3 regions of the Deinococcus yavapaiensis KR-236 genome follow, and region 3 is predicted to be linked to each of the others. Evidence: riboswitches for the same ligand, from Rfam matches in the RefSeq annotation. Region 3 holds a riboswitch; each other region holds the start of a gene.
What was found. A riboswitch is a leader RNA that binds a small molecule or an ion and turns the genes downstream of it on or off. The one in region 3 is predicted to bind S-adenosylmethionine.
Positions count from the first base shown of each region.

Region 1 (6,571 bases), on a different contig from region 3:
TCGAGGGTCACGCCTTGCTTGGCGAGGATCGGCTTGACGAAGTTCAGGATCTCGGCGTGCGGAACAGGCGTGGCTCCGACGCGCAGCGTTCCGGCGAAGGCGGTAGAGGAGAGCAGGGCAGCGAGAATGGCGATTTTATTCATGATGAAACTCCTTGAGTTCAGCGGTGGTCGAGTTTACGGGCGACGAAGTCGCCGAGAAGTTGCAAGGCTTGCACGAGGACGACCAGGATGACGACGGTGGCGATCATGACGGTCGTTTCGAAGCGTTGATAACCGTATCGAATGGCGAGGTCGCCGAGGCCGCCGCCCCCGATCGCGCCCGCCATCGCCGAGTAGCCGACGAGGCTGATGGTCATGACGGTGAATCCCAGGACGAGCGCGCTTCTCGCTTCGGGCAGCAGCACCTTGAAGATGATCTGTCCGTTGCGGGCGCCCATCACGCGCACCGCTTCGAGAACGCCGTTGGGAACTTCGAGGAGGGCGCTTTCCACGAGGCGTGCCACGAAGGGAATCGCGGCGACCGTGAGCGGCACGATGGCCGCCGTGGAACCGATGGACGTGCCCGTGACGAGGCGCGTGAACGGAATCAGCACGACGAGCAAGATGATGAACGGCAGCGATCGTCCGACGTTCATCACGAGTCCCAAGACGCGGTGCAACGGCGCGTTGGGCTTGAGGTGGCCGGGCCGCGTGATCACGAGGAGCACGCCGAGCAGCGTTCCGAGGAGTTGCGCGACGAGGGCGCTCGGCACGACCATCCCGAGGGTTTCGAGCGTGCCTTGCACGAGGAGGTCTCGCAGCATGTCGTTCACGCCGCCACCTCCACGCCGAGGACCGCTCGTTCGTTGACGCCTTCGGGCAAGGCGAGCCACACGTCCGCCGCGCCTTCGATCGGCTCGACGCTCACGACGCGCACCTTCGACGCGGCGAGCCGCGCGAGGACCTCGGTGCCGAGGCCGCCTTCGATGGTCACGCGCGCGAGCGTCTCGTGCGGCGCGAGCGTCACGTCGGGCTTGTGCGCGTTGAGGAGGGCGCGCGTCGCCGCGTGCGCGGGGCGGCGCAGCACCTCGTTCGCCTCGCCGCTTTCCACGAGCACGCCGCGCTCCATCACGGCGACGTGCGTGCAAGCGGCGCGCACGACTTCCATCTGGTGCGTGACGATCACGAGCGTGAGGCCCGTCTTGGTCTGCACGTCGCGCAGAAGACGCAGGATGCTCGCGCTCGTCGCCGGGTCGAGCGCGGACGTCGCCTCGTCGGCGATCAGGAGGCGCGGTTCGAGCGCGAGGGCGCGGGCGATGCCGACGCGTTGCTTTTGCCCGCCTGACAGTTGCGCGGGGTAACGTTCGGCGAAGGCGGAGAGCCCGACGAGGTCGAGCACTTCACGCACGCGAGCGTCACGCTTCTTTTTCGGCACGCCGGCGAGTTCGAGCGGCAAGGCGACGTTTCCGGCAGCGGTGCGCTGCGCGAGGAGGTTGAAGTGCTGGAAGACCATGCCGATCTTGCTTTGCACGGCGCGGCGCTCACGGCCCGCGAGCGCCGCGAGATTTTGCCCGAGGACGCGCACTTCGCCGCTCGACGGAACTTCGAGGCCCGAGATGAGGCGGGTGACGGTGCTTTTGCCCGCGCCGCTCTCACCGATGATTCCGAAGGCGCTTCCCGCCTTCACCTCGAGGCTCAAGTCTTGCAGGGCGACGTGCCCGCCTTCGTACGTTTTGTGGACGTGCTGGAATTCGATCACGAGAAGCGCCCTCCCGAGCGCACGAACGGCGGGTGGGAGGATGAAACGAGACGTCCCCTTCCCGAAGATGTGTCGAGAAGGGGACGGCATTTGGCGTGCGACCCTTCTCTTATCGCTCCCGAAGCGTCATGCCATCGTCGGCGCGCTTCAGGCTGGAAAGCACCTTGACCGTGATGAGGGTCGGTTGCTGCACGCTTCGAAGGGCCAGGTCCCTGACGTGCTCTGGATAAGAGCGTTGCACGCGACGGTTCACGGCAACAGGCGCAAAGGTAGCGTCCCGGAGGGAAAACGAAAGTGAGTTTGGCACGTCGCGCGAAGCGTCACCACGGCGCGCGGCGCGCCTTCGCCTCGTACATGCGGCGGTCGGCGAGACGAAGCCAAGTCTCGGCGTTGGACGCCTCACGTCGTTCGCACGCGCCCGCGTTGACGCCGACGTGGTGCCCGTGAGGCCAAGAGAACCGCTCGACGGCCTCGAACCACGCGTTCAAACGATGCGCGGCGGCCTTCCCGTCTCCGCGCAGCAGCAACGCGAACTCGTCTCCGCCGAGGCGAAAGGCGCCTTCCGGACTCGTCGGGACGCTCGCCAGCAATCGAGCGAGTTCGCGCAACACCGCGTCTCCCACGTCGTGCCCGAAGGTATCGTTGATTGCCTTGAATTCCTGGACGTCCAGCACGACGAGCGTCCACTCGGCGGTGGCGTGCCACGAGGTCTCCAGGGCCTCGTCGAACGCGCGTCGGTTCGGCAAGTCGGTGAGGGCGTCAGTGTGCGCTTGGGCTTCCAGCTTCGTGCGCAACTCCGCGTTTTCGAACGCGACGCCGAGATGTGCGGCCATGACGCGCAGCAACTCCAAGTCCTCGGCGTGAAAGGCGTTGGGCTCGTACGATTGCAAGGACAGCACGCCGCGCGTCCGTCCGTCGATCACGAGCGGCACGCCCATCCAAGACCTCGACCAGTCGTCGTCGTCGTCGTCGCGAAGTTCGCGAAGAAACAGGTCGTGCGTTCTGGCGTACTCCAACACGTCGCCCGTCGCCTCGAACGTTCCCGCCAGCACCCGCTCGAACAACCCGTCGTTTCGCGCCGGAATTTCGCTTTCGTACAGCTCGTCGCCTTCGCGCATCTGGCAGAACCAGCCGCCTTGCTCGCGCGTCCACGCGATCACGAGGATCGGGGCGTCGAAAATCGCGAGCAACTGTTCGTGCGCGACCCGGACGATGTCCTGTGCCGAGCGGCACGAGAACAGCACGCCGAGGGCCGCCACGAAAGCTCTGTATCGCTCGAGCAGCCCGTCGTGCAGTCGGGGAAGGGAAGCGGCGGGCTCATCGGGCATACGACATCGCCAGCGTAACGGCGTCGTTCTTACACAATCTTCACAATGCTGCTTTTCGCTTAGAAGTGAGTGCCGAACGCTTCGGCGCTCCGTCCTAGACTGAACCGATGACCGACCGACTTCAGGAAGGAACAGGATGGACGGGCGACGCGGCGCGAAGCGAACGACGGGTGCGCGACGTACCCGTCGTGGTGCTCGTCGGTGTGACGGGCGTCGGCAAGAGCACCGTTCTCGGCGCGATGCGCGACCTCGGCGTGCCGTTCACCTTGCTGCCCGACCGCCGCGCCGTGACGGACGCCGTGATGATCGAACCGTTCGTGGGCGCGCCCGTGACCGACCGCGAGGAACGCTTCCGCCTCACCGCCGCCTACCGCCAAGCGCATCCGGGCGGCATGGCCGAGGCGCTCGCGGCGCTTCGCGTTCCGAACGACGCCGAAGTCCTGCTCTTCGATGGGCTGCGGGGCGTGAACGAGGTGACGCACGCCGCTCGGCACTTGCCGCTCGCGCGCTTCGTGGCCCTCACGGCGCCCGACTTCGTGCGCGTCCGTCGCCTGCTCGGTCGCGGCGACGCGTTCGACGCCGTCGAGCAGGCGGACACGGCCGCGACCGCCCGCGAAGCCTTGAACGCCATTGCCGACGTGCGTGACGTGTTCGACGACGAGACCCTCGACGCCTTGGCCCGCCTCGACGTGGACTCGGCCGACCTCGCCGCCAAGACGCGTATCGTCGTGACGGAGCGGCGCAACTACGACCCCGAAGCGACCGTGCGCGTGCTGGAAGGCTTGCCGTCCGAACGAGCCTTGATTCTCGACACGGTTCGGTACGACGCTCGAGAAATTGCGCGCCGCGTCATGGAGTGGCTGTGACCACGATCAAGCGTGTCGAGGCCCTGCCGTACCGCCTGCCGCTCAAGGGCGCCCTTCAATGGGGCGCGCACTCGCGGCTCGACGCCGCCGAGCACGTCTTGATCCGCGTTCACGTCGCGGGCGGGGCGCTCGGGCAATCGGAGGCGCCGCCGCGGCCCACCATTTACGGCGAGACGGTCGCGAGTATCCGTGGCATCGTCGACCACCTCACGGAACGCCTCGTGGGACTCGACGTGCGTGACGAGGCGGGCCTCGCCCGCGTGCTCGGCAGCGTCGCCAACAATCACGCCGCGCGCGGCGCGCTCGACATGGCGTTGTGGGACGCTCGGGCCGCCGTGAACGGCACGACCCTCTTCGACGCCCTGCTCGGACCCCAGCGGCGCGTGCGCGCGTCGTTCATCCTCGGCATCGCCTCGAAGGCCGACATGCTGAACGAGGCGAAGCGCGTCGTGGCGGCGGGCGTGCGCGTCTTGAAGGTCAAGGTGGGACGCGACCACGCGCGGGACCTGCAAGTGATCTCGGCCCTCGCGCACGAATTCGAAGGGCACGGCGTGGATCTCTACGCGGACAGCAACGAGACCTTGACGCCCGAAGGAGCGAGGGCGGCTCTGCGCGCCATGCGCGACGCGGGCTTGCTGTACGTCGAAGAACCGCTGCCCGTTCGCGCCTTGCGCGCGCGCGCCACGCTGAAGGCCGAAGGCATCTTGCCGATCGTCGCCGACGATTCGTGCTTCACCTTGCCCGACCTCGAGCGCGAGCTCGACTTCGACACCTTCGACATCCTCAACGTGAAGACGGCGCGCACCGGCTTCACGTCGTCGCTGGAGATGCTCGAGATCGCGCGCGCGCGCGGCAAGGGCGTCATGATCGGCTCGCAAGCGTCCACGACGCTCGGCACGATTCACGCCGCCCTCGTCGCGAGCCACGCGGAAGTCGACCATCCCAGCGAGCTCAGCTTCTTCTTGAAGCTCGAGGAGGACGTCACCACCGCCCTGCCGACCTTGCACGACGGTGAGCTTTGGCTCGACGAACTGCGAAACGTCACCGTGGACGAGACGAAATTGCGTCGGGCGCTCGTCGCCGAGGCGTGAAGGTCGAGTGGCGAGCGCTCGTACTCGAAAGACACACAATTTTTTTACCGAACTTTTACAACCCTGCGGCAGCATGGGGCGGTGACGGGACGACTTCACCACGGAAAGGAACGAGGATGCGCCTGAGCTGGCCGCGCCGCGACGTGCGGCACGACGAGATCGTCGAAGGCGTCCTCGGAACGGCCCTGCAGTTGCGGATCGTCGCGTCCACGCGCGGCAAGGCGCTCGACGCCCGCGACGCGTCGCTGCGCGAAGTCGACCGCCTCGAAGGGATCTTCAGCCGTTACCGCGAAGACAGCGAGTTGCGCGTTTGGAGCCGCACTCGCGAGCGCCGCGCCGTGTCGAGCGACCTCGCCTTCGTGTTGCGCGAAGCGCGCGCGTGGTGGCAGCGTTCGAACGGCGCGTTTCATCCGGGCGCGGGCCTCCTCGCGGACGCTTGGCGAGAGGCGGCGCGGCGTGGAGAACGCCCGTCGCTCGACGTCCTCGCCGTCCTCGCGCGAACGCTGCGCGACGAACCGTTCGAGATCGACGAGCGCGGCGCCCGCAACGCCACGCCCGGCGGTCCCGACCTCAACGCGATCGCCAAAGGTTACATCGTCGACCGCGCGGTGAACGCCGCGCTCGCCGTGACCGGCGTGTCGAGCGTTCTCGTCAACATCGGCGGCGATTTGCGTCACGCCGGTCACGGCGAGGTGCGCGCCGGCATCACCGATCCGTTCGCTTCCGCCGACAACGCGCGTCCGCTCGACGTCGTGACGATCTCGAACTCGGCGCTCGCGACGAGCGGCAACGTCCACCGCGGATTCGACATCGGCGGAACTTGGTACTCGCACGTTCTCGATCCGCGCACCGGCGAACCCGTCTCGCACGTCGTCTCGGCGTCCGTCCTCGCGAAGGACGCTTTGACGGCGGACGTTCTCGCCACCATCGTGGGCGTCGTGCCGCCGCACGAAGGCTTGCGCCTCGCCGACGACGTCGGCGTGGGCGTGTTGCTCGTCACGTCGGACCGCGCTCGTCACACCAACCGTACTTGGCCCCCCACCGCCCTCACCTTCAAGGAGACCGTATGAGCCACGATTCCAACGACAACTTCCCCGCCGCTCGGTCGGTCTCTCGCCGCCGCTTCATCGGACAAGCGGCCCTCGCGACCTTCGGCCTCGCCTTGTCGCGCTTTCCCGCCTTCGCGCAAGGCACGACCGCCACGACGAAGTGGGACGCCGACATGGAACTCGCCGTGACCGTCGAACTCGCCGCGCCGTCCGGCTTCCGCTACAACCGCCCGTACGTCGCGGTGTGGATCGAAAACGCGAGCGGCAAGGAAGTGCGCACCTTGAGCCTGTGGGTGGAAACCAAAGGACGCGGGCCGCGCTACATTCCCGAGTTGCGCCGCTGGTACCGATCGGCCACGAACACCGACACGCTCGTCGACACCGTGTCCGCGCCGACTCGCAACCCGGGCAAGTACACGCTGGTGTGGGACGGCAAGGACGACAAGAAGGCGCCGTTGCCGCAAGGCGAGTACACGATTTTCGTGGAGACGGCGCGC
Region 1 covers NZ_QJSX01000009.1:28,225-34,795, reverse strand. The annotation lists gene DES52_RS12045 (MetQ/NlpA family ABC transporter substrate-binding protein) at 1-143, opposite strand, end outside; gene DES52_RS12040 (methionine ABC transporter permease) at 161-805, opposite strand; gene DES52_RS12035 (methionine ABC transporter ATP-binding protein) at 811-1,740, opposite strand; SAM riboswitch class I at 1,847-1,973, opposite strand; gene DES52_RS12030 (GGDEF domain-containing protein) at 2,061-3,068, opposite strand; gene DES52_RS12025 (AAA family ATPase) at 3,176-3,934, shown strand; gene DES52_RS12020 (enolase C-terminal domain-like protein) at 3,931-5,025, shown strand; gene DES52_RS12015 (FAD:protein FMN transferase) at 5,142-6,095, shown strand; gene DES52_RS12010 (DUF2271 domain-containing protein) at 6,092-6,571, shown strand, end outside.
Region 1: another riboswitch for S-adenosylmethionine. It lies ahead of DES52_RS12035 (methionine ABC transporter ATP-binding protein); the one in region 3 lies ahead of metH (methionine synthase).

Region 2 (6,571 bases), on a different contig from region 3:
TTGCCGAGGTTCAGCGCGAGACCTTTCGATCCGTAACGTCCCGTCCCCGAGAAGGTCAGCCCTTCGTATTCCAACTGCTTGATGCGTAGGCGAACGTCATTTAGCGACCCGACTGCTGAAGCACGCAAGGTCGCCCCGAGAGCCGCGGCGTCGAGGGTGGCGTTGCCACGGCCCTGCTGGAAGGTGACGACGGCACGACCCGTCAAGTCCCGAATGCCTGTCAACGCTCGGAAGGCCGCAAGATCCACCGTACCCTGCGCGTTCACCTGGCCGTCTCGTACGGTGCCGCGTAGCGTCTCTTTTCGGCTGGTCACGTCGAAGCGCACGCCGTCCTGGAAGCGAACGTTGGCGTTCACGTCGGCTTCGACAGCGCGGAGGGTCGTGGCGAAGTCGCCGCTCAAGCGCGTTTCACCGACCACCCGCACGCCCCGCACACTGCCGTCGAGCGTCGCCCGCGTTCCAAGGCCGCGCACAGTAACGTTCGCGTCGGGTCCGCTTGCACGGGCCTGTCCGAACAAACCGCCGTCTCGGTACGTGATGTCCCCCGTCGTTTCGTACCCAGCGACGTTCAAGCCGCGCAAGGCGAGCGCAAAGCTTCCGTCGCGCCACGAAGCGTTGCCACGTTCGAAGGCCCAGGAGGCTCGGTTTTGTGCCAGGTCGACGTTCACGGGCCCGGCGAGTGGGCCGTTGACGAGCGGGACGTTGGTGGCGAGACGTCCATCGAGTTGCTTGGCGTTGACGTCGAAGCGCCCGCTGCCGTTGAGATTGATGCCGGAGAACTCGAAGTTTTTGGCCGTCCACGTGCCGATGCCTTTCGGGCTCAACGTGGCCTGAAGGTTGCCGAGGTTCAGCGCGAGACCTTTCGATCCGTAGCGTCCCGTCCCCGAGAAGGTCAGCCCTTCGTATTCCAACTGCTTGATGCGTAGGCGAAGGTCGCTCGGGGTGCCGTTCGCCGTTCCTCTGATGAGGACGCCCGACGGACGTCCGTCGACGCTCGCGCTCGTCGCACCCGTGCGCAGGTCATAAGAAGCGCGTACGCGACCCGCCAGCGCTTCACCTGCCGCCGTGAGTTGGTCGCCTTTCAGTGTCGCCGTGACACGAAGAGGATCGCGGAGCAGGTGGCCCGTCGCCGTGGCGACGACCGACTCTCCGAGCTTCCAAGTCGCCGCGACGTGCTGATTCTCGTCCAACAGGCGCGTCTCGGCGCTGCCGGTGGCGACGCTCGTACCGTCGGCGGTGAGACGGTACGCGGCGACGAGGTCGCGAAAGGGAACGCTCGCGATTTCACCCTTGGCTCCGCTCGCGTTCACCTCGACGCTCGAACGGTCCCAGCCGCCCGCCGTCGCCTGTAGCTTCAAGACGCCGCTTCCGTCTACGCCGAAAGCACGGGCGAGGTTCGACACGTTGGGAGTCGCTTGGGCGGTGATGTCCCAACGCTCGCGGGCGAGGTTCGCCTTGCCCTTCAGTGTCACGGGACCGCCGAGCCCGACCCCGGCCAGGGTCGTGTCGAACTGGTCGCCGCGCTGATGCACTTCACCTCGGATGTCGCGAACCGTCACGAACGACGCTTCCGGGACGATCAAGAGGCCGCCCGTGAGCGTGAGGTCGCCGCGAACGTCGCCGCCTCGCAGGGTGTAGCGACCTCGGAACTCGCCGCCGCGGACGCCGTTCCAGTATTGCCGCAGCAAGGTCGCGTCGGCGCGGACGTCGGCCGTCGCGGCGAGATCGCCGTTCTCGACGGCGTAACGTGCAGCCACGTTCGCCGTTCCGTTCTTCGAGACGGCGCGGACGTTGAGCGTGCCGTCGCGTCCGCTGACCGTGAGGCGGGCGTTCGGCAACGCCAAGCCGCCGGAGTTCACGTTGACGCGCACGTCCTGCACGTCGAGGTCCTCGGGCCAGACGCGCCATCCGCCTTGCGCGGGCTGAGACAGCACCTTCTTGAGGTCGACGTTCACGTCCGCGCCCTTCACGCGGCCCGTGATGCGCGCCTGCTGGCCGCCGAGATCGAGGCTACGGACGCCCAGTGTCACTTCGTCCGCCCGTCCGCTCAGTCCCGGCCCTTCGATGCGTACGCCTCGAAGCGTCGGACGCCAAAGCGGGCCCGACACCGCGGCCGCCGAGATTTTGGTATCCCCCGGGATGCGCGACAGGAGTTGACGTCCATAAAAAGGTGTTCCGAAGAAGAGCAAGATGAGCAGGATGCTCAAGGTGAGCAAGAGCATCCATCGGAGGCGAGTCACACAGGCATTCTAGAAGATGAGAGATGAGGACGGACTACCATGAAGGCAGCCTTCAGTCAGATTCGTCAGGCGGCGCGGGACTTTACACTGCCGTCATGCGAATGACCGCCCTCATTTCCGGAACGGTGCAAGGTGTCGGATACCGCCGTTACGTGCAAAGGCACGCTCTCGACCTCGCGGTCGCCGGTTACGCCGAGAACTTGTCGGACGCCCGCGTCGAAGTCGTCGCGGAAGGTGCGCGCGAAGATTTGGACCGCTTGCTTCACTGGATTCGCCGAGGCCCTCCGCACGCTTCGGTCGATCACGTCGACGTTCAATGGAGCGAGGAAACCGGACTGTCGGGCTTCTACGTCTATTAGCGAATTGACTTGCCGAGTTCTGCTGATTACGATGCGCGCATGACCCTTCGCTTCGACATGATCGGCCTCGTCGTGCTCGACATGGCCGCGTCCGTGGCGTTCTACCGCTCGCTCGGCTTGACGTTTCCCGAAGGCGCGGAAAGCGAGGGGCACGTGGAGGCGACGTTGCCGAACGGCTTGCGCTTCGCCCTCGACACCGTCGATGTCATCCTCACGTTCGATCCGGCTTGGAAAGCGCCGATCGGCTCGTCGCGCGTCGGCCTCGCCTTCCTGTGTCGATCGCCCGAGGACGTCGACGCCAAGTTCGCCGATCTCGTCGCGTCGGGCGTCACGCCGCACAAGGAGCCGTGGGATGCCTTTTGGGGACAACGCTACGCCGTGGTGAAAGACCCGGACGGCAACACCGTCGACCTCTTCGCCCCGCTCTCTTGACGCTTCGCCGAAAACCGCATAACCTGTCTCATGCTTGGCGTCACGTCCGAGCAACTCTTATCAAGAGCGCCCGAGAGACCTGGCTCACCGACGGCGCAGCAACCGGCCCTCATCACGGCAACGGTGCTCCCTCCAGCCTGAGAAATCGCCGACGATGGCGCGCCTCGGGACCGATAAGGGAAGGCAAGGTCACGAAATACTGATCCCCTTCTCTCCGGAGAGGGGGATTTTTCAGTCCCCCGAAGCAACTTCAAGCTCGCGCCCCTTTGGGGCCGCCTTGTTTCTTATGGAGGACTCTTCATGACGCACGACGCTTCTCGCAAGCCCCGCTTCGAAACCTTGCAAGTCCACGCCGGCCAGTCGCCCGATCCTGTCACGGGCTCGCGCGCCGTGCCGATCTACCAAACGACGAGCTACAACTTCAAAGATGCCGCCCACGCCGCCGATTTGTTCGGCCTGCGGGCGTTCGGCAACATCTACAGCCGCATCATGAACCCCACCAACGCCGTGTTCGAAGAGCGCATCACCGCCCTCGAAGGCGGCACGATGGCGGTCGCCGTGGGCTCCGGGCACGCCGCCCTCCTCGTGACGATCCTGACCCTCGCGCAATCGGGGGACAACTTCGTGTCCTCGCCGAACCTCTACGGCGGCACGTACAACCTCTTCAAGGTGACGCTGCCGCGCCTCGGCATCCAAGTGCGCTTCACGTCGTCCGAAGAGCGCCCCGAAGAGTTCGCCGCTCTCACGGACGACAAGACGAAAGGCTTTTACCTCGAGACGCTCGGCAATCCCGCCCTCAACGTGCCCGACTTCGATGAAATCGCGAAGGTCGCGCGTGACTTGGGCGTCGCCGTCATCGTCGACAATACCTTCGGGCAAGGCGGCTATCTCTTCCGGCCATTCGAGCACGGTGCGAACATCATCACGCACTCCGCGTCGAAGTGGATCGGCGGACACGGCACGGCCATCGGAGGCGTCCTCATCGACGGCGGCAACTTCGACTGGGGCAACGGTCGCTACCCGCTCTTCACCGAGCCGAGCCCCTCGTACCACGGCCTCAACTTCTGGGAGACCTTCGGTGAAGGCAACCCGCTGGGCCTTCCCAACGTCGCCTTCGCGATTCGCGCGCGCGTCGAGAACTTGCGCGATCTCGGTCCGACGCTCGCGCCGCACCACGCCTCGCTGTTCATCCAAGGCCTCGAGACTCTCAGCTTGCGCGCCGAGCGGCACGTGGAGAACACCCGTAAGCTCGCCGCGTGGCTCGCGACGCGCCCCGAAGTCAGCAAGGTCACGCACCCCGACTTGCCGTCCCATCCGCACTTCGAGCGCGCCCGCAAGTACCTTCCGAAAGGCGCGGGCTCGATCCTGACCTTCGAATTGCGCGGCGGACGCGAAGCGGGCGAGGCGTTCGTGAACAACGTCAAGCTGGCTTCGCTGCTCGCGAACGTCGGCGACACGAAGACGCTCGTGATCCACTCGGCGAGCACCACGCACAGCCAACTCACGGAAGGCGAGCAACGCGCGGCGGGCGTCACGCCGGGTTTGGTTCGCGTGTCGGTGGGCATCGAGCACATCGACGACATCATCGCCGACTTCCAGCAAGCCTTCGCTCGCGTTCCGGAGCTGGTATGAGCGTGGCCTTCGACCTCTTCCGGGACGTCGACACGACCCGCACGCAGACGGCCTTGCTGTTTCGCGATCGTCCGCTCACGCTCGACTCGGGGGCGCAAGTTCGAAATCTACGCGTCGCGTACCGCACGTGGGGCAGCCTGAGTCCCGCGAAGGACAACGCCGTCTTGATTCTGCACGCCCTTACGGGTGACGCGAACGCGGACGTGTGGTGGCCCGCCCTGCTACGTGAAGGCGGCGCGCTCGATCCGAACCGCTCCTTTCTCGTGTGCGCGAATGTCGTCGGCGGGTCTGCGGGCAGCACGTCGGCCGCCGAACTCGGCCATGACCTCACGATTCGGGACATGGTGCGCGTTCAAGCCGAACTTCTCGACCTCCTGGGCGTCGACAAGGTCACCGTCATCGGCGGATCGATGGGCGGAATGCTCGCCCTCTCGTTCGTCACGCAGTACCCCGACCGGACCGAGCGGGCCGTGATCGTCGGAGCGCCGCAGCGGCAAAGCGCGTGGGCCGCCGGTTTCAATCACGCCAAGCGCGCCGCGATCGCCCTCGATCCCGAACGCGGCCTCGAAATCGCGCGGATGTTCGCGATGCTAACGTACCGCTCGCCGCTCAGCTTGGAGCTCAGCCAAAGCGGTGAAAGTCCTTGCACACCCGGTGCGCGCGCCATCGACACCTACCTCGATCATCAAGGCGAGAAGTTGCGCCGCCGCTTCGACTCCGCGAGCTACGTGTGCCTCACCAAGGCCATGGACGCTTTCGACGTGCCCGACGCCGCCTTGCGCCGAAACGAAGTGCCGACGCTCGTCGTCGGGATCTCGTCCGACGAGTTGTATCCGGCGTCGGAAGTGCGCCTGCTCGCCGCGAAGCTGGGTGAAAGCACGTACTGGGAACTGCAAAGCCCGCACGGCCACGACGCCTTCCTGATCGACGCCGACAATCTCGCTCGGCGCGTGAAGAGCTTCCTGGGCTGACGTCGGAGCTTCCGTGATGGGGCGAGGCGAACGATCGTTCGCCTCGCCCCATCACCGCTCACCGATCGTTTATCATCGATCTGCATGACCCCCTGCAGCACCACGTCGCGGATTTGGCAGGAGGAGCGGTGACCCTGCCCGACGCGGAGGCGCCTTCGGACCGGACGCTTTTGCGGCGCACGTTTCAGTCGGCGCGCTCGTTGCTTTCACGCATCGACGGACCGTCCGACGACGACTACCGAACCTTGATGGACTTGGCGGCGGCGCTCATCGACGGCCACGACGCCGCCGCGTTGTTCGTGCGCGAGCGGGGCACCTTTCGTGTGCGCGTCACGTCGGGCGCTTCGGCGGTGCTCATCGACCGACGTGTCGACGCCAAGGCGTTCTTGCGCTGGTTCGACGCGCGATCAGGACGACCCGAAGGTCGGCCACGGGCTCCTCTGGTGTGCCGCGGCCACGACGCCCACTCGGCCGAAACCTTGTTGATCGCGGGCGAAGACGAAATGCCGCCCGGAACTCCGCACGTCCGAGCGTCCCTCACCGTTCCCGTCGAGGTGGACGCCCGAATCACCGCCGTGCTGCACCTCGAAAACCACTTCGACGAGAATGCCTTCACGGGGGAGCAGGAGCAGACGGCGAGCGAAATCGCCGAGCACGTCGGTTTTCTGCTGACCGCCGCCGAGCACCGCGCGCGAGAAGCGGCGCGCAACCGCGAGTTGGAAATGCTTTCCGCGTTGAACGTCGCCTTGCGGCCCGCCCGAGCGCCGGGGGAAGTCGAGGAGATCCTCGTTCAGCAGACGGTCGTCCTGCTCGGCACGCGGTACGCGACGTTGTTGCGCTACGATCCCGTCCGCGACACGCTCGTCACGACGGCTTCGTCAGGACAGCACGCGCCCGAGTCGGGCCTCTTGCTGCGGCGCGGTGAAGGCTTGTCTTG
Region 2 covers NZ_QJSX01000004.1:203,489-210,059, reverse strand. The annotation lists gene DES52_RS06755 (translocation/assembly module TamB domain-containing protein) at 1-2,240, opposite strand, end outside; gene DES52_RS06750 (acylphosphatase) at 2,336-2,599, shown strand; gene DES52_RS06745 (VOC family protein) at 2,639-3,031, shown strand; SAM riboswitch class I at 3,086-3,211, shown strand; gene DES52_RS06740 (O-acetylhomoserine aminocarboxypropyltransferase/cysteine synthase family protein) at 3,332-4,663, shown strand; gene DES52_RS06735 (homoserine O-acetyltransferase family protein) at 4,660-5,634, shown strand; gene DES52_RS23410 (HD-GYP domain-containing protein) at 5,763-6,571, shown strand, end outside.
Region 2: another riboswitch for S-adenosylmethionine. It lies ahead of DES52_RS06740 (O-acetylhomoserine aminocarboxypropyltransferase/cysteine synthase family protein); the one in region 3 lies ahead of metH (methionine synthase).

Region 3 (6,571 bases):
CGGAATGCCAAGATCACCTCAAGAAGTGCGCCCGCGCTCTCGTCGCCTGCGACGGCACCGTCATCTACAAGGACAGCGTGCCTCGGTACTGGCTCGTCGACGAGGAAAGCGGCTCGATGCGCCTCTTGACGTGGAACGAAATGCAAATCAACTACCCGGAGTTGCTCGACAGCTGACGGACTGCCAAGGGCGGAACGACCATGAAGTCGTTCCGCCCTTTCTTCACGTCTCCAGCCACGCGGCAACCTCGTCACGCCAACTCGTCATGCCCTTGTACGCGAGGTGCTCGGCGGTCATGGAGCGCAAGGCGGCGGCGAGTCGAGCGCGACGATCGGCGTCGGCGGCGACTTCGCGCAGCGCATACAGGTAAGGGCGAATCGTGAAGAAGGCGCCTCGCTCGTCCGGAAAAGGCGTGAGCGTCTGGCGCTCGACGCGCACGAAGGTCGACTCGGGATCGAATGGGCGCTCGGAGCGGTCTTCGTGGTCGCGAGTCGCCGGGTGGTGCTCCAAGCGGTCTGACGTCGCGAGACCCCACGCGAAGCGCGCGAACGGCCCCTTGTGCGTCAAGGCGTGCACGAGGCGCGGCGCCGTCGCGATGAGGGCCGCGCTTCCACCCACGGGCGCGTGAACGGGACCGAACGAACGGCCGATCTTCTCGCGCGGATCCCAATGCTGCGGCGCGCAAACATGAAGGGCCGCCAGCCAGTCCTCTCCGGTGTCGTTCGAGCGCGCGACGATGCTGAAATCCTCGGAAACGTTCAAGGCGAGGAAGTCGAGCGCGTCGAGCGGTTCGACGTTCGCCACCGACGCCGAGAAGCGGGCGGGAAAGCGGGTGAGGGCGCCGATGCTGCCCTCGTCGAGGTTCAGCGTCGCCGACCAACCGAGGAGATCGTTGCGAAGCGTCTCGCCGTTCCAGGAAACGAACTCGCGCGCGTCCTCGGCGAGGCGAGGCAGCATCGCCGCGAGCACCGCTCGCCGCAACATCGGCGACAACGCCGCCTGCTGGTAGAAGAAGTGCAGCTTGGGCCGCGCCTCGATCTTGGCGGTCAGGAAGCGCTCGTACGTCGCGTCGAACGCGAACACGTGCGACTCGATGCGTCCGTGCACGCGTTGCTCGCCGAGACGCGTCAAACCCGCCGAGACGTCGTAACGGCCTGTCTCGAACGGATAGTAGCGAAGAGGCTCGCGGTCGAGAAGTGTGTCGGCGCGCGTCATGACGTCAGTTTAGGTCCGCAGCGTGTTTTGAATCACGCCGAAGTAGATGAGGGCGAGGATCACGAGGCCCGCGAGCACGCGGTAAATCGCGAAGCCCTTGAAGTCGTTCGTGGCGACGAAGCGCAGCAGCCAACCGATCACGAGGTACGCCGTCACGAACGAGACCGCCGATCCGATCAAGACGTTCGCGAGACCCGCCTGACCGAGTTTGTGGGCGTTTTTCAACAAGTCGTAGAGGGTGGCGCCTCCCAGGGTGGGGATGGAGAGGTAGAAGCTGAACTTCGTGGCGGTGGGTCGGTCGAGCCCCAAGAACATGCCGCCCAGAATCGAGCTCGCCGAGCGCGAGAAACCCGGCCAGAGAATCGCGAGACACTGGATGAGGCCGATCCAAAAGCCCTGCACGGGGTTCACGCCCTCCAACCGCGTCGTCGTGGCGGTGCGCGGCCGCAGTTCGATGAGGTACATCAAAACGCCGCCGACGATCAGGGCGGTGGCGACGACATCGGGCCGAAAGAGCGTTTCCTTGATGCGGTCTCCGAAGGCGAAGCCGATCACGACGGCGGGCACGGACGCCGCGATCACCGTCAGCCAAAGGCGCTGAACGTTCTTGTCGCTGCGAATCGAGCGGGCTTGGCCGAGCAGGTCGCGCAAGTAGTAGACGAGGACGGCGAGGATCGCGCCGCCTTGAATGACGACCTCGAAGGTTCCTTGCGTTCCGGCGGGCTCTTGAAAGCGCAACAAGTCCGACGCGACGATGAGGTGACCCGTGGACGAGATCGGGAGGAACTCGGTGACGCCTTCGACGATCCCGAGGATGATGGCTTGAATCCAATCCGGCATGGGGATCAGACTACCGGAAAAGATAAAAGTGAGGCGAAATACGGATTGTTCCACGCGTGCGCTAAGCTCGTGACATGAACGTCAAGGACAGCTTCAGCCCGCAAGAGTGGTTTCGCGTCATGAACGGCCCGGGTCGCGCGGGGCTCGCCGTGATCGCGGCGAGTCCCAGCGGCCTCACCGGCCTGCTCGCCGAGACGGGGGCCATCTCCGACGTCATTCAGGAGATGATCGCGTCGCATCCGACGACGCCGTTGCTCGCCGCGATGGCCGAGGCGTATCAGCACACGACGAGTGACGAGCTGAAGCAGCTTCAGGCGACCGAGACGGCCGAGCGTGCGCGCAACCTCGACGAGACGAAAACCCAAGCCTTCGAAGGGGTGCGTCAAGCGTTGTGGGCCGTGTCGACGAAGGCGACGCCCGAGGACGTCCAAGCGTACAAGACCCTGCTTCTTCGCGTCGCCGAGCGCGTCGCGGGCGCGGCGAAGGAAGGCGGCTTTCTGGGCTTGGGCGGCGTGCAGGTGAGCGACGCGGAAAAGGCCGCCATTCAAGAGCTTCGAACTCTCGTGGAGCCTTCGACCACGCCGTGACGACCGCGCGACGCGTTCTTTGAAGCGCCGAGCCTCGAAGGTCACGACCGGCGGGGCGTGATCTTCTAGGCTCGTAGAGGTGTTGCCTAGGAGAAGTGTCACGGACGTCGTTGAAGACTTGGCGTCACTCTGACACAATGACGCGTATCGCGCGACGCGTTTCGTTTCGATTCGCGCGGTTTCATCTCGAGCGCCCGAGGGACTTGGCCCGGCGACGGCGCGGCAACCGACCCTCATCGCGGCACGGTGCTTTCCAACTCGCGCGGTCGCCGACGATGGCATGGAGGCGCGCGAGAACGATGGAGCCAGTCGATTCGCGTCCCATGGCGCACGAGCCCGGCGGCCCGCGCGCTTTTTTCATTTGGAGTCTCCTTGCAACAACTCAGAGATATTCGAGCGCAGCTTCGGCAGCGCATCCTGATCCTCGACGGCGCCATGGGCACCATGATTCAGCGCGAAGTCCTCACCGAGGAGGACTATCGCCGCGAGGACTTTCCGGACACGCGCCTCAAAGGCAACCACGACCTTCTGAATCTCACGCGGCCCGACCTCATCGCGGCCATTCACCGTGCGTACTTCGAGGCGGGCGCGGACATCGTCGAGACGAACACCTTCAACGCGACGAGCGTCTCTCAAGCCGAGTACAAGACGGCCGCGTTCGTGCGCGAGCTCAACGTGGAGGGCGCGCGGCTCGCGCGACGGGTCGCCGACGAGTTCGAGGCGCGCGACGGACGGCCGCGCTTCGTGGCGGGCGCCGTCGGGCCGACGGCGCGAACGGCGAGCCTCAGCCCCGACGTGAACGATCCCGGCTTTCGCGGCGTGACCTTCGACGAGCTCTCGGAGGCGTACCAAGAGCAGATCGAGGGTCTGCTCGACGGCGGCTCGGACTTGCTGCTCATCGAGACCGTGTTCGACACCCTCAACGCCAAGGCGGCGGTGTTCGCCGCGCAGGAAGTGTTCGCGCGGCGCGGCGTGGCAGTTCCGGTGATGGTGTCTGGAACGATCACGGACGCGTCGGGACGCACCTTGAGCGGTCAGACGCCCGAGGCGTTCGCGATCAGCCTCGGGCACGCGAACTTGCTGAGCCTCGGGCTGAACTGCGCCCTCGGCGCGGACATGCTGCGGCCGCACCTGCGCGCCCTCGCGTCGAACACGTCGGCGTTCGTGTCGATCCACCCCAACGCGGGCTTGCCGAACGAGTTCGGCGATTACGACGAGAGCCCGGCCTACATGGCGCGCATCCTCGGCGATTTCGCCCGCGAAGGGCTGCTGAACATCGTCGGAGGCTGCTGCGGCACGACGCCCGAGCACATCGCGGCGATTGCGGCGGCGGTCGAGGGCGTCGAGCCGCGTCGGCCGTCTCCCCTGCCGCCCGCCTTGCGCTTGTCGGGCTTGGAACCGCTCGTCGTGCGGGCCGGCGAGGCGGCTCGGTTCGTGAACGTCGGGGAGCGCACGAACGTCACGGGCAGCCCGAAGTTCGCGAAGGCGATCCTTTCGGGTGACTTCGACACGGGCTTGCGAATCGCGCGACAGCAAGTCGAGAACGGCGCGCAAGTCATCGACGTGAACATGGACGAGGGCCTGCTCGACGCCGAGGCGGCGATGGGCCGCTTCGTGAACCTCGTGGCGAGCGAGCCCGACATCGCGCGCGTGCCCGTGATGCTCGACTCGAGCCGCTTCGAGGTGCTCGCCGCCGGCCTCAAGAAGGTGCAGGGCAAGGGCGTCGTGAACTCGTTGTCGCTGAAGGACGGCGAGGAGGAATTCCTGCGTCGGGCGGCGCTCGTGAAGCGGCTCGGCGCGGCGGTCGTCGTGATGGCGTTCGACGAGCGCGGCCAAGCGGACTCGTTCGAGCGCCGCGCCGAGATTTGCGAGCGCGCCTACCGCCTCCTCGTGAACGACGCGTGCTTCGAGCCGACCGACATCATCTTCGATCCGAACGTCCTCACCGTTGCCACGGGTCTCGTCGAACACGATCGGTACGCGCTCGACTTCATCGAGGCGACGAGGTGGATCAAGACGAACTTGCCCGGAGCGCTCGTGTCGGGCGGCATCTCCAACGTCTCGTTCGGCTTTCGAGGCAATAACCCGGTGCGCGAGGCGATGCACTCGGTCTTCTTGTACCACGCCACGAAGGCGGGCCTCGACATGGGCATCGTGAACGCGGGCATGCTCGCCGTGTACGACGATCTCGACGCCGAGCTTCGAGATCGCGTGGAGGACGTGATCTTGGCGCGGCGGCCCGACGCGACCGAGCGGCTCTTGGAAATCGCGCCGAAGTTCGCGGGCGAGAAGAAGGCGAAGGTGGACGAGGCCGCTTGGCGCTCGCTGCCCGTTCGAGAGCGGCTGTCGCACGCCTTGGTGCACGGCATCACGGACTTCGTGGAGTCCGACGCCGACGAAGCGTTCGGCGAGCTCGGCTCGGCGCTCGCGGTGATCGAGGGTCCTTTGATGGACGGCATGAACGTCGTCGGGGACTTGTTCGGAGCGGGCAAGATGTTCTTGCCGCAAGTCGTGAAGAGCGCGCGCGTGATGAAACGGGCCGTCGCGCACCTCGAGCCGCACATGCAGCGCGTCGAAGGCAGCGCGAAGGGCCGCGTCGTCTTGGCGACCGTGAAGGGCGACGTTCACGATATCGGCAAGAACATTGTCGGGGTGGTCCTCGCCTGCAACGGCTACGAGGTGGAGGACCTCGGGGTGATGGTGTCGTCCGAGCGGATCTTGGAGGCGTCGAAGCGAGCAGATCTCGTCGGACTCTCGGGCCTCATCACCCCGAGCCTCGACGAGATGGCGAGCGTCGCCGGGGACTTTCAACGCGCGGGCCTCTCGGTGCCCTTGCTGATCGGTGGAGCGACGACGAGCCGGGCGCATACCGCGCTTCGCATCGCGCCGAAATACGCGGCTCCCGTCGTGCACGTCCTCGACGCGAGCCGCGCCGTCACGACCGCGTCGAGCCTGCTCGGCAGCGACCGCGACGCCTTTTTGGTCGAGGTCGAAGCGCAGTACGACGCGGCGAGGGCTCGCCACGGCGAGAAGAAGGTGCGGTTGCTGACGCTCGCCGAGGCCAGAGCGAGGGCGCCGAAGTTCGAGGCGGCCACGACGGCGCCCGCTCGCGCAGGGCGGCACGTCGTTCGTCCCTCGCTTGACGAGTTGGTGCCCTACATCGACTGGACACCGTTCTTCATCGCCTGGGAATTGAAGGGCGTGTATCCGAAGATCTTCGCCGACCCGGTCGTCGGGCCGGAAGCGCGCAAACTCCACGACGACGCCTTGCGGCTCTTGAAGCGGGTGTCGAAAGACGAGAGCTTGCGTGCGCGAGGCGTGCTGGGCTTGTACCGAGCGAGCCGCGTCGGTGACGACGTCCACTTGCCGGAAGCCGACGTGACGTTGCACACCCTTCGGCAACAACGCGACCAGCGCGGACCGAACATCGCGTTGGCGGACTTCGTCGGCGAGGAAGACTTCGTGGGCGCCTTCGGCGTCACGATTCATGGAGCGGAGGAACTCGCCGCGTCCTTCGAGGCGGCGCACGACGACTACTCGGCGATTCTCGTGAAGGCGCTCGCCGATCGGCTCGCCGAGGCGTTCGCCGAGAAGCTTCACGCGGACGTGCGCCGCGATTTCTGGGGCTACGCGGCCGACGAGGATCTGTCGACCGAGGACCTCGTGAAGGAGCGTTACCGAGGGATTCGGCCCGCGCCGGGCTACCCCGCGCAACCCGATCACACGGAGAAGCGAACGATTCTGAAGTTGCTGCACGCGGACGAAATCGGCTTGACGCTCACGGAGTCGTGCGCGATGACGCCCGCCGCGAGCGTGTCGGGCTTGTACTTCGCGCATCCGGACGCGGCGTACTTCGCAGTGGGACGCATCGGGCGCGATCAAGTCGAGGAATACGCGCGGCGCAAGGGGTGGACGGTGCGTGAAGCGGA
Region 3 covers NZ_QJSX01000001.1:52,330-58,900, forward strand. The annotation lists gene DES52_RS00280 (hypothetical protein) at 1-176, shown strand, start outside; gene DES52_RS00285 (heme-dependent oxidative N-demethylase subunit alpha family protein) at 223-1,215, opposite strand; gene DES52_RS00290 (undecaprenyl-diphosphate phosphatase) at 1,225-2,055, opposite strand; gene DES52_RS00295 (hypothetical protein) at 2,130-2,642, shown strand; SAM riboswitch class I at 2,821-2,948, shown strand; gene metH (methionine synthase) at 3,015-6,571, shown strand, end outside.